DNA from 3 places in the Kitasatospora sp. NPDC059827 genome. Region 3 is predicted to be linked to each of the others. Evidence: riboswitches for the same ligand, from Rfam matches in the RefSeq annotation. Region 3 holds a riboswitch; each other region holds the start of a gene.

Region 1 (3,264 bases), on a different contig from region 3:
CAGGTTGAGGTCGTGCAGGGCGGTGAGCACCGTCGGCCCGGCCTCGCGGGCGAGCGCCAGCACCTCCAACTGGTGGGCGATGTCGAGGTGGTTGGTGGGCTCGTCCAGCACCAGCAGGCGCGGTTCCTGGACGAGGGCGCGGGCGATCAGCACCCGCTGCTTCTCGCCGCCGGACAGGCTCGGGAAGGCGCGTTCGGCGAGGTGGTCGGCCCGGACCCGGCGCAGCGCGGCGGCGCAGCGCTCCCGGTCCCCGGCGGTCGGGCCGGCGGCGAGGCCGCGCCGGTGCGGCAGCCGGCCCATGGCGACCACCTCGGCCACCGTGAACTCGAACTCGGCGGGGTGCTCCTGGGTCAGCGCGGCCACCCGGCGTGCGGTGTCGCGGGCGGTGAGCGCGTGCAGGTCGTCGCCGGCCAGCCGGACGGTCCCGCCGGCCGGGCGCAGCACCCGGTAGACGCAGCGCAGCAGGGTCGACTTGCCGCTGCCGTTCGGGCCGATCAGCCCGATCACCTGCCCGGCGGCGGCCGTCAGGCTCACCTCGTGGACCAGCCGGGCGCCGGCCAGTTCCACCGAGACGCCGTCGACGCGCAGGTCCTCCGCGCCGGTCGAAGGGGTCGGGGCCGTCATCGCCGGCCTCCGAAGGCCTGGCCGCGGCGGCGCATCATCAGCAGGAAGGCGGGCACCCCGAGCACCGCGGTGAACACCCCGACGGGCAGTTCGGCGGGTGCCAGCAGGGTGCGGGAGGCGATGTCCACCCAGACCAGCAGCAGCGCCCCGGCGAGCGGCGCGATCGCCAGCACCCGGCGGTGCCCGGCGCCGACCAGCATCCGGGCCAGGTGCGGCATCAGCAGTCCGACGAAACCGATCGCCCCGCTGACGGCGACCACGGTGCCGGTGACGGCGGCGGTGACCACGAACAGTTCCCGGCGCAGCCGGTCCGGGTCGACGCCGAGCGAGGCGGAGGTCTCGTCGCCCATCGCGAGCGCGTCCAACCGTCCGGCGGCGCAGGCCAGGTAGGCCAGTCCGGCCAGGACGGTGGCGGCCGCGATCGGCACCGAGCCCCAGGTGGCGCCGCCGAGGCTGCCGAGCAGCCACATCATGGCGTCCCGGGCGGCCTCGGCGTGGTCGGCGGAGAAGACCATCAGGGTGGTCAGGGCGGAGAAGCCGTAGGAGAGCGCGGTACCGGTGAGCACCAGCCGCAGCGGGGTGAGCCCGTACGCGGTGCGGGCGGCGAGGTAGACCAGCACCATGGCGAGCAGCGCGGAGCCGAACGCGGAGACCGAGATCGCCCACACCCCGAGCGAGGCGAAGGCGCCGAGCAGCAGGACGGCGTTGGCGCCGACGGCGGCGCCGGAGGAGATGCCCAGGACGAACGGGTCGGCGAGGGCGTTGCGCACCAGGGCCTGGACGGCGACCCCGGTGGCGGCGAGCCCGCCGCCGACCACGGCGGCCAGCAGGGTGCGCGGCAGCCGCAGCTCCCAGACGATCGCGTACGCCGCCGCGTCGCTCGCGTCCAGCCGTCCGCCGGTCAGCCCGGCGCCCAACAGTCGCAGGACGTCCGGGAGTTCGATTCCGGAGGCGCCGAGCGCGACGCCGCAGACCAGGGAGAGCAGCAGGGCGGCGGCGAGGCCGAGGGCGAGCGGGAGGGTCGGTATTCGGCGAACGGGGTCACTCACGGGCGGGCGTGCCTTGCCTCGGGCCGCGGGTGTGCCGGGGCGGGCGCCGGCCGGGGTCGGGCCCGGGCGCCTTCCCCTCGCAGTCCACGGCGAGTTGTCGGGAGTTCAGCGGCCGGGGGCGATCGGGCTGGCCCGGCCCCGGGACCGCGGGCCGTGCTCACCGTTGCGGGTCAGCGCCGGATTCTCACCGGACTTCCCCCTCGGACGCCCTGGCAGCATAACAGCCACTCAGGGTAGGCAACCCTTACCGGGGTCCGTTGCCGGTGTGCGTTCCCGGTGTCCGTTCCCGGGGCGGGGAGGCCCGGGAACGCACGACCGCCCCCGTCCGACGGTGCGGACGGGGGCGGCCGGGTGGCGACGCGTCAGGCTCAGGCCTGCTTGGTCTCCCAGAAGATCTTGTCGACCTCGGCGATCAGGTCCAGCAGGGCCTGGCCGGTGGCCGGGTCGGTGGACGCCTTGGCGGCCGAGGCGGCCTTCAGGGTGTCGTTGATCAGCTGGTGCAGCTGCGGGTACTTCTCGAAGTGCGGGGCCTTGAAGTAGTCGCTCCACAGCACCGAGATGTGGTGCTTGACGGCCTCGGCGCGCTGCTCCTTGATGATGATGGCGCGGGCGCGGAAGTGCGGGTCCTCGTTGGCCTGGTACTTCTCCTGGGTGGCCTTGACCGACTCGGCCTCCAGCTTGGCCTGGGCGGGGTCGTAGACACCGCACGGCAGGTCGCAGTGGGCGTGAGCAGTGGCACGCGGTGCAAACAGACGAGAGAACATGGGAGTCCTTCCTTAGATCGTCTTCCCGCGCCCGAGATTACCCTTCCGGCCTCCGGGTTTCGCGGCCGGGCGGTGGGCCTAGGGCGAAAGACGGACCCGGAACCGGGGTAATCCGGACATCGAACGGATGACGGTCCGTACGGCAGACTGGGGCGGTCGGTCCGGGAGGAGGAGCCATGGCGCGGAGCACGGAGCCGCAGGGCGGCGGGCAGGGCGGCGGGCAGGGCGGCGCGGTGCCGTTCGGACTGGTCGACGTGACGGGCCCGTCGATGGTCCCGACCCTGCGCGAGGGCGACCGGCTGCTGGTCCGCTACGGGGCGCCGATCCGGCCCGGCGCGGTGGTGCTGTTCCGGCACCCGTTCCAGCAGGACCTGCTGGTGGTGAAGCGGGCCGCCGAGCGCCGCCCGAAGGGCTGGTGGCTGCTGTCCGACAACCGTCCGGTGGACAGCGACAGCCGCAGCTACGGCCCGGTCCCGGACGAGCTGGTGCTCGGCCGGGTGCTGCTGCGGCTGCGGCCGAGCCCCGCCTGGCTGGCGCCGGGCCGCGGGCTGGAGCGGTTGCTGCTCGGCCCCCGGCTGGCCCGGGTGCCGGGCCTGGCCCGGCGGTTCGGGGTCTTCGTCGACGAGCTCTGAGCCCCGGCCGGCTACTGCCCGGTGCCCAGCGCGGCCTCGGCCTCCAGCCGCTTGCGGGCCCGGTACGCGGCGACGTTGGCGCGGGTCGCGCAGCGGTCGGAGCAGTAGCGGCGGGAGCGGTTGGTCGAGGTGTCCAGGTAGGCGTTGCGGCACGGCGCGGCCTGGCAGATGCCGAGCCGGTCGGCGCCCAGTTCG
Region 2 (3,264 bases), on a different contig from region 3:
AACCACCGAAGGCCGTCGGTACGTTGGAATAGCGGAACTCCCGGTGAATCCCGGGGGAATGGCCGAAGTTCCCGACCGTAATCCGGTCCGGGAACTTCGACGTGTACCGACCTACGGTCGCACCGCCCCCGCCTCCGCCGCCGGCCCCACTCCCGCCCCGCCCCTGCCGCCACTGCCGCGACAAGGCCTTGGTATGAGCACGGCAAAGGGTTCCCCGCCCCGCGTCCACCATCTGGACGGACCGACGGCCGAGTTGATGTGGTGTCCGGGCTCGACCCGCGGGCCGGCCGGCCCGCAGACCCGTACGGACGAACCTCCCACACCCTCACACCCGGGAGCAGACGCATGCGCACCCCCCTCAAGGCCGCCGCCCACACCCTCACGGCGCTGGCCCTGGCCGCCTTCGGCACCACCGCCCTGGCCGCCGGCGCCGAGGCCCAACCCGCCCCGGCCGCCGCCCACTTCGGGGCCAAGCCGCTCCACCCCGGCACCACCGCCAAGAGCCCGACCGCGACCTCCGGCAACACCCTGTCGGTCCGCTCCGCCGCGACCCAGGGCGTGGTCTCCCCCACCCCCAAGGTGTACCTGGTGTTCTGGGGCTCGCAGTGGTCCTCCGACCCGGCCGGGGTCGCCCCCGACATGCAGAACATGTTCAAGGGCCTCTACGGCAGCCAGGACACCTGGGGCACCATCCTCAGCCAGTACTGCGAGGGCGTCGCCAGGGGCACCACCACCTGCGGCACCAAGGGCACCCATGTCCAGCACCCGGCGTCCTCCCCGCTGGCCGGCGTCTGGTTCGACAACGCCGCCGCCACCCCGGCCAACGCCACCGCCGCCCAGATCGCCGCCGAGGCGGGCAAGGCCGCCGCCCACTTCGGCAACACCACCCAGGCGCCCAACCTCAACGCCCAGTACGTGGTGGTCTCCCCCACCGGCGCCCACCCGGACGGCTTCCCCAACTCCGGCTTCTGCGCCTGGCACGACAAGACCAGCAGCTCCTACGGCACCCTGGCGTACACCAACCTGCCGTACATCCCGGACAACGGGGCGGGCGCCTGCACCACCTTCACCGACGGCCGGCTGCTCTCCGGCATCGAGTCCACCGAGACCCACGAGTACGCGGAGACGGTCACCGACTTCTGGCCCAGCATCGGCTGGAACGGCGGCGGCGGTGAGATCGGCGACGAGTGCGAGAACCTCGACGCCTACGTCACCCTGAGCACCGGCACCTTCGACCTCCAGGGCCTGTGGTCCAACAGCGCCAACAAGTGCGTGACGCACGGCTGACGACCGCCCGCTCCGAGGAACCCGGCCCGCCGCGCCCCCCGCGCGGCGGGCCGTCGCTGTCGGGCCGTCACCCTGAGCCGGACTCCGCCGCCCTGACCACGCCTGATACCGTGCGATCGCCGTGGTGTTCGGGAAACCGGTCTGAGTCCGGTGCGGCCCTCGCCACTGTTGCCGCGGAGTTCCGCGGCCCTCGCTGACCGGCTCGCCCAGCGGTCAGGGCCACTGGGCGGGCTCGAAGGAGCCGTCCGGGAAGGTCGGCCGCGGCACGTCGATGCGGAAGCCAGGAGACCGGCCACGGCACGACATGTTCCACGAGGGTTTTGGAGAACACGTGCCCAGCGGTCAGCCGCGTCCGTTCCGATCCATTTGTTCCGCACATCCCGTACATCCCGTACATCCCGTACGTCCCACAGGTCCGATACGTGTCGGCCGGGCGGTCGCCGCCGTCCTGTTCCTCGGCACGCTCGGCGCCTGCACGGGCGCCCCCGCGCCCGCCCCGTCCGGCGGGACGTCCGCAGGTGCCGCGCCGGTCAGCGTGGACAACTGCGGGGCCACCGTGACGGTCGGCACGCCGCCCGAGCGGCTGGTGACGCTCAACGAGGGGGCCACCGAGGTGGCTCTGGCCCTCGGCCTGCAGTCCCGCATGGCCGGTACCGCCTACCTCGACGACACCGTCCCGGAGAAGTGGAAGACGGCCTACGACTCCGTCCCGGTGCTCTCCGCGAAGTACCCGACGAAGGAGAAGCTCCTCACCGCCCGCCCCGACTTCCTGTACGCCTCCTACGCCAGCGCGTTCACCGACAAGGTCGCGGGCACCCGGGAGGAACTGCGCGGCCAGGGCGTAGCGTCGTACCTGTCCCCGTTCGGCTGCTCGGACAAGAACCAGGTGCCGCCGACGACGTGGCAGGCCGCGTGGGGCGAAGTGAACGACGTCGCGAAGGTCTTCGGTGTACCGGAGCGGGCCACCGCGATCCAGCGCCAGCAGGAGCAGCAGCTCGCCGGGTTCACGGCGACGGCCGCGGGCAAGGACCTGAAGGTCCTGTGGTACGACTCGGACACCAAGTCGCCGTCCGTCGGCGCCGGCCACGGCGGCCCCCAGCTGGTGCTCGACGCCGTGGGCGCCCGCAACGTCTTCGCGGACCTTCCCGGCGGCTGGCAGAACGTGAGCTGGGAGAAGGTCGTCGCGGCCGACCCGGACGCGATCGTGCTCGCGGACGCCGGCTGGGACACCGCCCAGTCCAAGATCGACTACCTGGAGCACGACCCGGTGCTGAGCAAGCTCGGCGCCGTGCGGCGCAAGGCCTTCGTGGTGGTGCCGTTCTCGGAGTCGACTCCCGGCGTGCGGCTCGCCGACGGCGCCGCCCGGGTCTCCGCGAGGCTGAGCGGGCTGCGCCCGGCTTCATGACCGCGGCACCCCACCCCGTCGCGCGGCCCGCCGGCCCGGGCCGCGCGACGGCGGCCCTGGCCGTCGGTGCGGCCCTGCTGCTGACCACCGTGCTCCTCGGCCTGGCCGTCGGCTCGCACCACGAGCCGGTCCGGACGGTGGTCGAGGTCGTGACGCGCCGGCTCGGACTCGCCGACCCGCAGGTCACCCTGCTGGACGACCGGATCGTCTGGCAGCTGCGGCTGCCCCGGGTCCTGGGAGCGGCCGCCACCGGCGCCGGACTCGCGGTCTGCGGCGCGGTGTTGCAGACCCTGACCGGCAACGACCTGGCCGATCCCTTCCTGCTCGGGATCTCGGACGGAGCCGCCGCCGGCGCGGTGACCGTGATCGTCCTCGGCGTCGGCGTGACCGGCGCCGTGGGCACCGGCGCGGTGGCGACGGCGGCCTTCGCCGGCGCCCTGCTCGCCGCCGTCGTCGTCCTGGTGCTGGCCGGCGCGCGCACCCGGTCGCTGCCGACCGCCCGGACGGTGCTCGCCGGCATCGCGGTGGGCCAACTGTGCGGGGCGTACACCTCGTTCGTCGTGCTGGTCCTC
Region 3 (3,264 bases):
GCGCTCGGGCTCGCCGTGCACCAGGACGTCCAGGCCGGCCTTCTCCTGGTAGGCGACCACCTCGCGGACCTCCGCCTCCATCCGCTCCTGGTACGCGGCGGCATCGATCCGCCCGGCGGTCAGGTCGGCCCGGGCGACGCGCAGTTCGGTGGTCTGCGGGAAGGAGCCGATGGTGGTGGTCGGCAGCAGTGGCAGTGCGAGCCGAGCCCGCTGGGCCGCGGCCCGTACGGGGTAGGGCTGGGCGCGCCGGGCGTCGCCCGGGGTGACGGCCTCGGTGCGGGCGCGTACGGCCGGGTCGCGGGTGATCAGCGAGGTGGCGCGGGAGGCCAGGTCGGCGCGGTTGGCGGCGAGTTCGGCGGTGATCGCGCCGGTGCCCTCGCGCAGGGCGCGGGCCAGCAGCGCGGTCTCGGTGGCCTTCTGCTTGGCGAAGGCGAGCCAGCGGGCGATCTGCGGGTCGATGTCGCGTTCGAGGGTGGCGTCGATCGGCACGTGCAGCAGCGAGCAGGAGGGCGCGACGTCGACCCGGTCGGCGAGCCCGAGCAGGGTGGCCAGGGTGGCCAGCGAGGCGCCCAGGTCGTTGATCCAGATGTTGCGGCCGTCGATCACCCCGGCGACCAGGCGCTTGCCGGGCAGCCCGCCGACGGCGGCGAGGTCCGCCAGGTTGGCGGCGGCCGGTCCGGTGAAGTCCAGCGCCAGGCCCTCCACCGGGGCCTTGGCCAGCACCGCGAGGGCGTCGCCGAGGCGGTCGAAGTAGCTCGCCACCAGCAGCTTGGGCCGCTCGGTCGGCGCGCCCAGCTCGCGGTAGGCCCGGGCGGCGGCGTTCAGTTCGGCCGGGGTCCGGTCCTGGACCAGCGCGGGCTCGTCCAGCTGCACCCACTCCGCGCCGGCGGTCCGGAGCGCCGCGAGCAGTTCCGCGTAGACGGGCAGCAGCCGGTCCAGCAGGGTGATCGGCTGGAAGTCGGCGGCCACCCCCGGCGCCGGCTTGGCGAGCAGCAGGTAGCTGACCGGCCCGACCAGCACCGGACGGGCGCCGTGCCCGAGCGCGAGGGCCTCCTTGAGTTCGGCGACGGCCTTGGCCGGGTTCGCGGCGAAGGCGGTTTCCGGCCCCAACTCCGGGACGAGGTAGTGGTAGTTGGTGTCGAACCACTTGGTCATCTCCAGCGGAGCGACGTCCTGGTTGCCGCGCGCCATGGCGAAGTAGCCGTCCAGCGGGTCGGCGTCGACCGCCTCCCGGTGCCGCGGCGGGATCGCGCCGACCGCCACGGTGGTGTCCAGTACGTGGTCGTAGAGCGAGAAGTCGCCGGTCGGGACCTCTTCGATGCCGGAGTCGGCGAGCTGCTGCCAGTTCCCCCGGCGCAGGTCGGCGGCGGTGGCCAGCAGCACCTCGGCGGTGACGGCGCCCTTCCAGTACCCCTCGATCGCCTTCTTCAACTCCCGGCCCCGCCCCTGGCGGGGGTAGCCGTGGGCGGTGGCGAGGGTCGCCGCGGCTGCGGACTTCGTGGTCAAGGGACTCTCCTTCGCGAGTCTGGTTCCTCAAGTGCCCGGCGACGGGGACGAGGACGCGAAGGGACGACGGACCGGACGGGCTCCCGCACACGGGTACGGCTCCGCCAGGTGTGGTCGCCGACCCGCCCTCGAGGTCACCGGATGGCCGGGCGCGAACGGTCGCACCCGGGCAGTGGCAGGTCTTCGGACTCGCGGGCCCGCCCGTCCTCGTCGAGGACCGGCACCTACTGGCCGTCGCTTCCCAGACCCGAACCGGGCCCAGTGCGTATGACGGCGGTCGTTCCCACTCACCGCTGCGGGGCAGTCCCGGACTGGCCAGTTGAAAGGCGTCACCGGGTTCCCTCTTACGACGCCCCGCCTGGCGGACGGGGCGAACCAGCTGCACCGGCCACCCTACGGGCAGCCCGCCGGTTTCCGGCCGGAGAACCGCACAACCGTCCGCATGATGAGACGGCGTCAGCCGCCGGACAGGGCGCGCGGATCTTTCCGCGCTCCGAGTGCGACGTTCACGAATCGATGGCGACGGGTAGTCGAATGAGTGCCGAGAGTGGCCGAGTTGGGGGGTGGTCCAGGGAGCGACGATGTCGGAACACGAGGAGAGCGGCGCGCGGGCCGAGACGGACGGACCGACCGGGCCGGACGGGCCGCGGGTGCCGCCGCAGGGCGGACCGGGCGCGGCCGAGGAGGCCGATCCCGTCTCCGGAAGACCGCCCCGGGCCGCGGGCGGCGCGGTCCGCTGGCCGGAGCAGATGCTGCCGCTGCTGCGTTCCCCGAACTCCGCCCACCCGGCGGCCGGGCACGGCGAGGAGGACGAGGACGGTGCGGCCGAGCCGGGGGCCGGCGAGGTCGCCGCCGTGCTCGGACTGGCGCTGCTGGTGGGCGAGTTGATGCTGACCTGCGGCGAGGCCGCTGAGGACGTCGAGGCGGCGATGCTCGCCGTGGCGCGAACCTACCGGGTCCGCCCCTGCGACCCCCAGGTCGCCTTCACCCGGGTCGCGATCTCCTACCGGCCCGGCCGCGGCGACCCGCCGGTGACGGCCGAGCGCTTCGTCCGCCGCCCCACCGGGGACTACGCCGGGCTGGCCGCACTGTTCCGGCTGGTCACCGAGATCACCACCGGCGGGCTCGCCGTGGACGACGCCCACCGGCGGCTGCGCACCGTGCACCGGCACTGCCGCCACTACCCGGCCTGGGTCCTGGTGCTCTCCTCCGGCCTGCTGGCCGGCGTCGCCACCCTGCTGGTCGGCGGCCGGGCCGACGCCCGGGCCTGGCTGGTGTTCGTGAGCGCCGTGGTCACCACCATGGTGGGCGGCGCGCTGGCCGCCCGGGTCGAACGGCACGACCTGCCGGAGTTCTACCGGCTCGCGGCGGCCGCGACCCCGGCCGCGGTGGTCGGCATCCTGATGTCCTTCAACCAGCTCCAGCTGCGCGGCTCGGTGGTGATCACCGGCGGGCTGTACGCGCTGCTGCCCGGCTGGCCGATGGTAGCGGCCGTGCAGGACGGCCTCGCGGGCTTCTACCTCACCGCCGCCGCACGGCTGTTGGAGGTGCTGTACCTGCTGGCGGGCGTGGTCGTCGGGGTGATGACCGTGCTCTACATCGGGGTCAACAACGGCGCCGACCTGGCCGCCCAGAGCGGCCCGGCCGCCACCTCCAACCCGCCGCTGCAACTCGCGGCCGCCGTCCTGCTCGCGCTGACCTTCGCGGTGCTGCTCAACACCGAGCCGACCACCCTGCCGGCCGTCCTGGTCAACAGCG

The links. Region 3 has a riboswitch for cobalamin ahead of metE (5-methyltetrahydropteroyltriglutamate--homocysteine S-methyltransferase). Riboswitches for the same ligand answer to the same signal wherever they lie in the genome.
Region 1: another riboswitch for cobalamin. It lies ahead of ACFV8H_RS25150 (FecCD family ABC transporter permease); the one in region 3 lies ahead of metE (5-methyltetrahydropteroyltriglutamate--homocysteine S-methyltransferase).
Region 2: another riboswitch for cobalamin. It lies ahead of ACFV8H_RS09065 (ABC transporter substrate-binding protein); the one in region 3 lies ahead of metE (5-methyltetrahydropteroyltriglutamate--homocysteine S-methyltransferase).

The regions. Positions count from the first base shown of each region.
Region 1 covers NZ_JBHWIV010000043.1:52,926-56,189, forward strand. Annotated here, with positions in the region: gene ACFV8H_RS25145 (ABC transporter ATP-binding protein) at 1-624, opposite strand, end outside; gene ACFV8H_RS25150 (FecCD family ABC transporter permease) at 621-1,673, opposite strand; cobalamin riboswitch at 1,769-1,914, opposite strand; gene sodN (superoxide dismutase, Ni) at 2,042-2,437, opposite strand; gene sodX (nickel-type superoxide dismutase maturation protease) at 2,614-3,069, shown strand; gene ACFV8H_RS25165 (CGNR zinc finger domain-containing protein) at 3,081-3,264, opposite strand, start outside.
Region 2 covers NZ_JBHWIV010000010.1:80,847-84,110, reverse strand. Annotated here, with positions in the region: gene ACFV8H_RS09070 (hypothetical protein) at 346-1,287, shown strand; cobalamin riboswitch at 1,393-1,599, shown strand; gene ACFV8H_RS09065 (ABC transporter substrate-binding protein) at 1,823-2,692, shown strand; gene ACFV8H_RS09060 (FecCD family ABC transporter permease) at 2,689-3,264, shown strand, end outside.
Region 3 covers NZ_JBHWIV010000004.1:184,650-187,913, reverse strand. Annotated here, with positions in the region: gene metE (5-methyltetrahydropteroyltriglutamate--homocysteine S-methyltransferase) at 1-1,506, opposite strand, end outside; cobalamin riboswitch at 1,684-1,853, opposite strand; gene ACFV8H_RS04420 (threonine/serine exporter family protein) at 2,088-3,264, shown strand, end outside.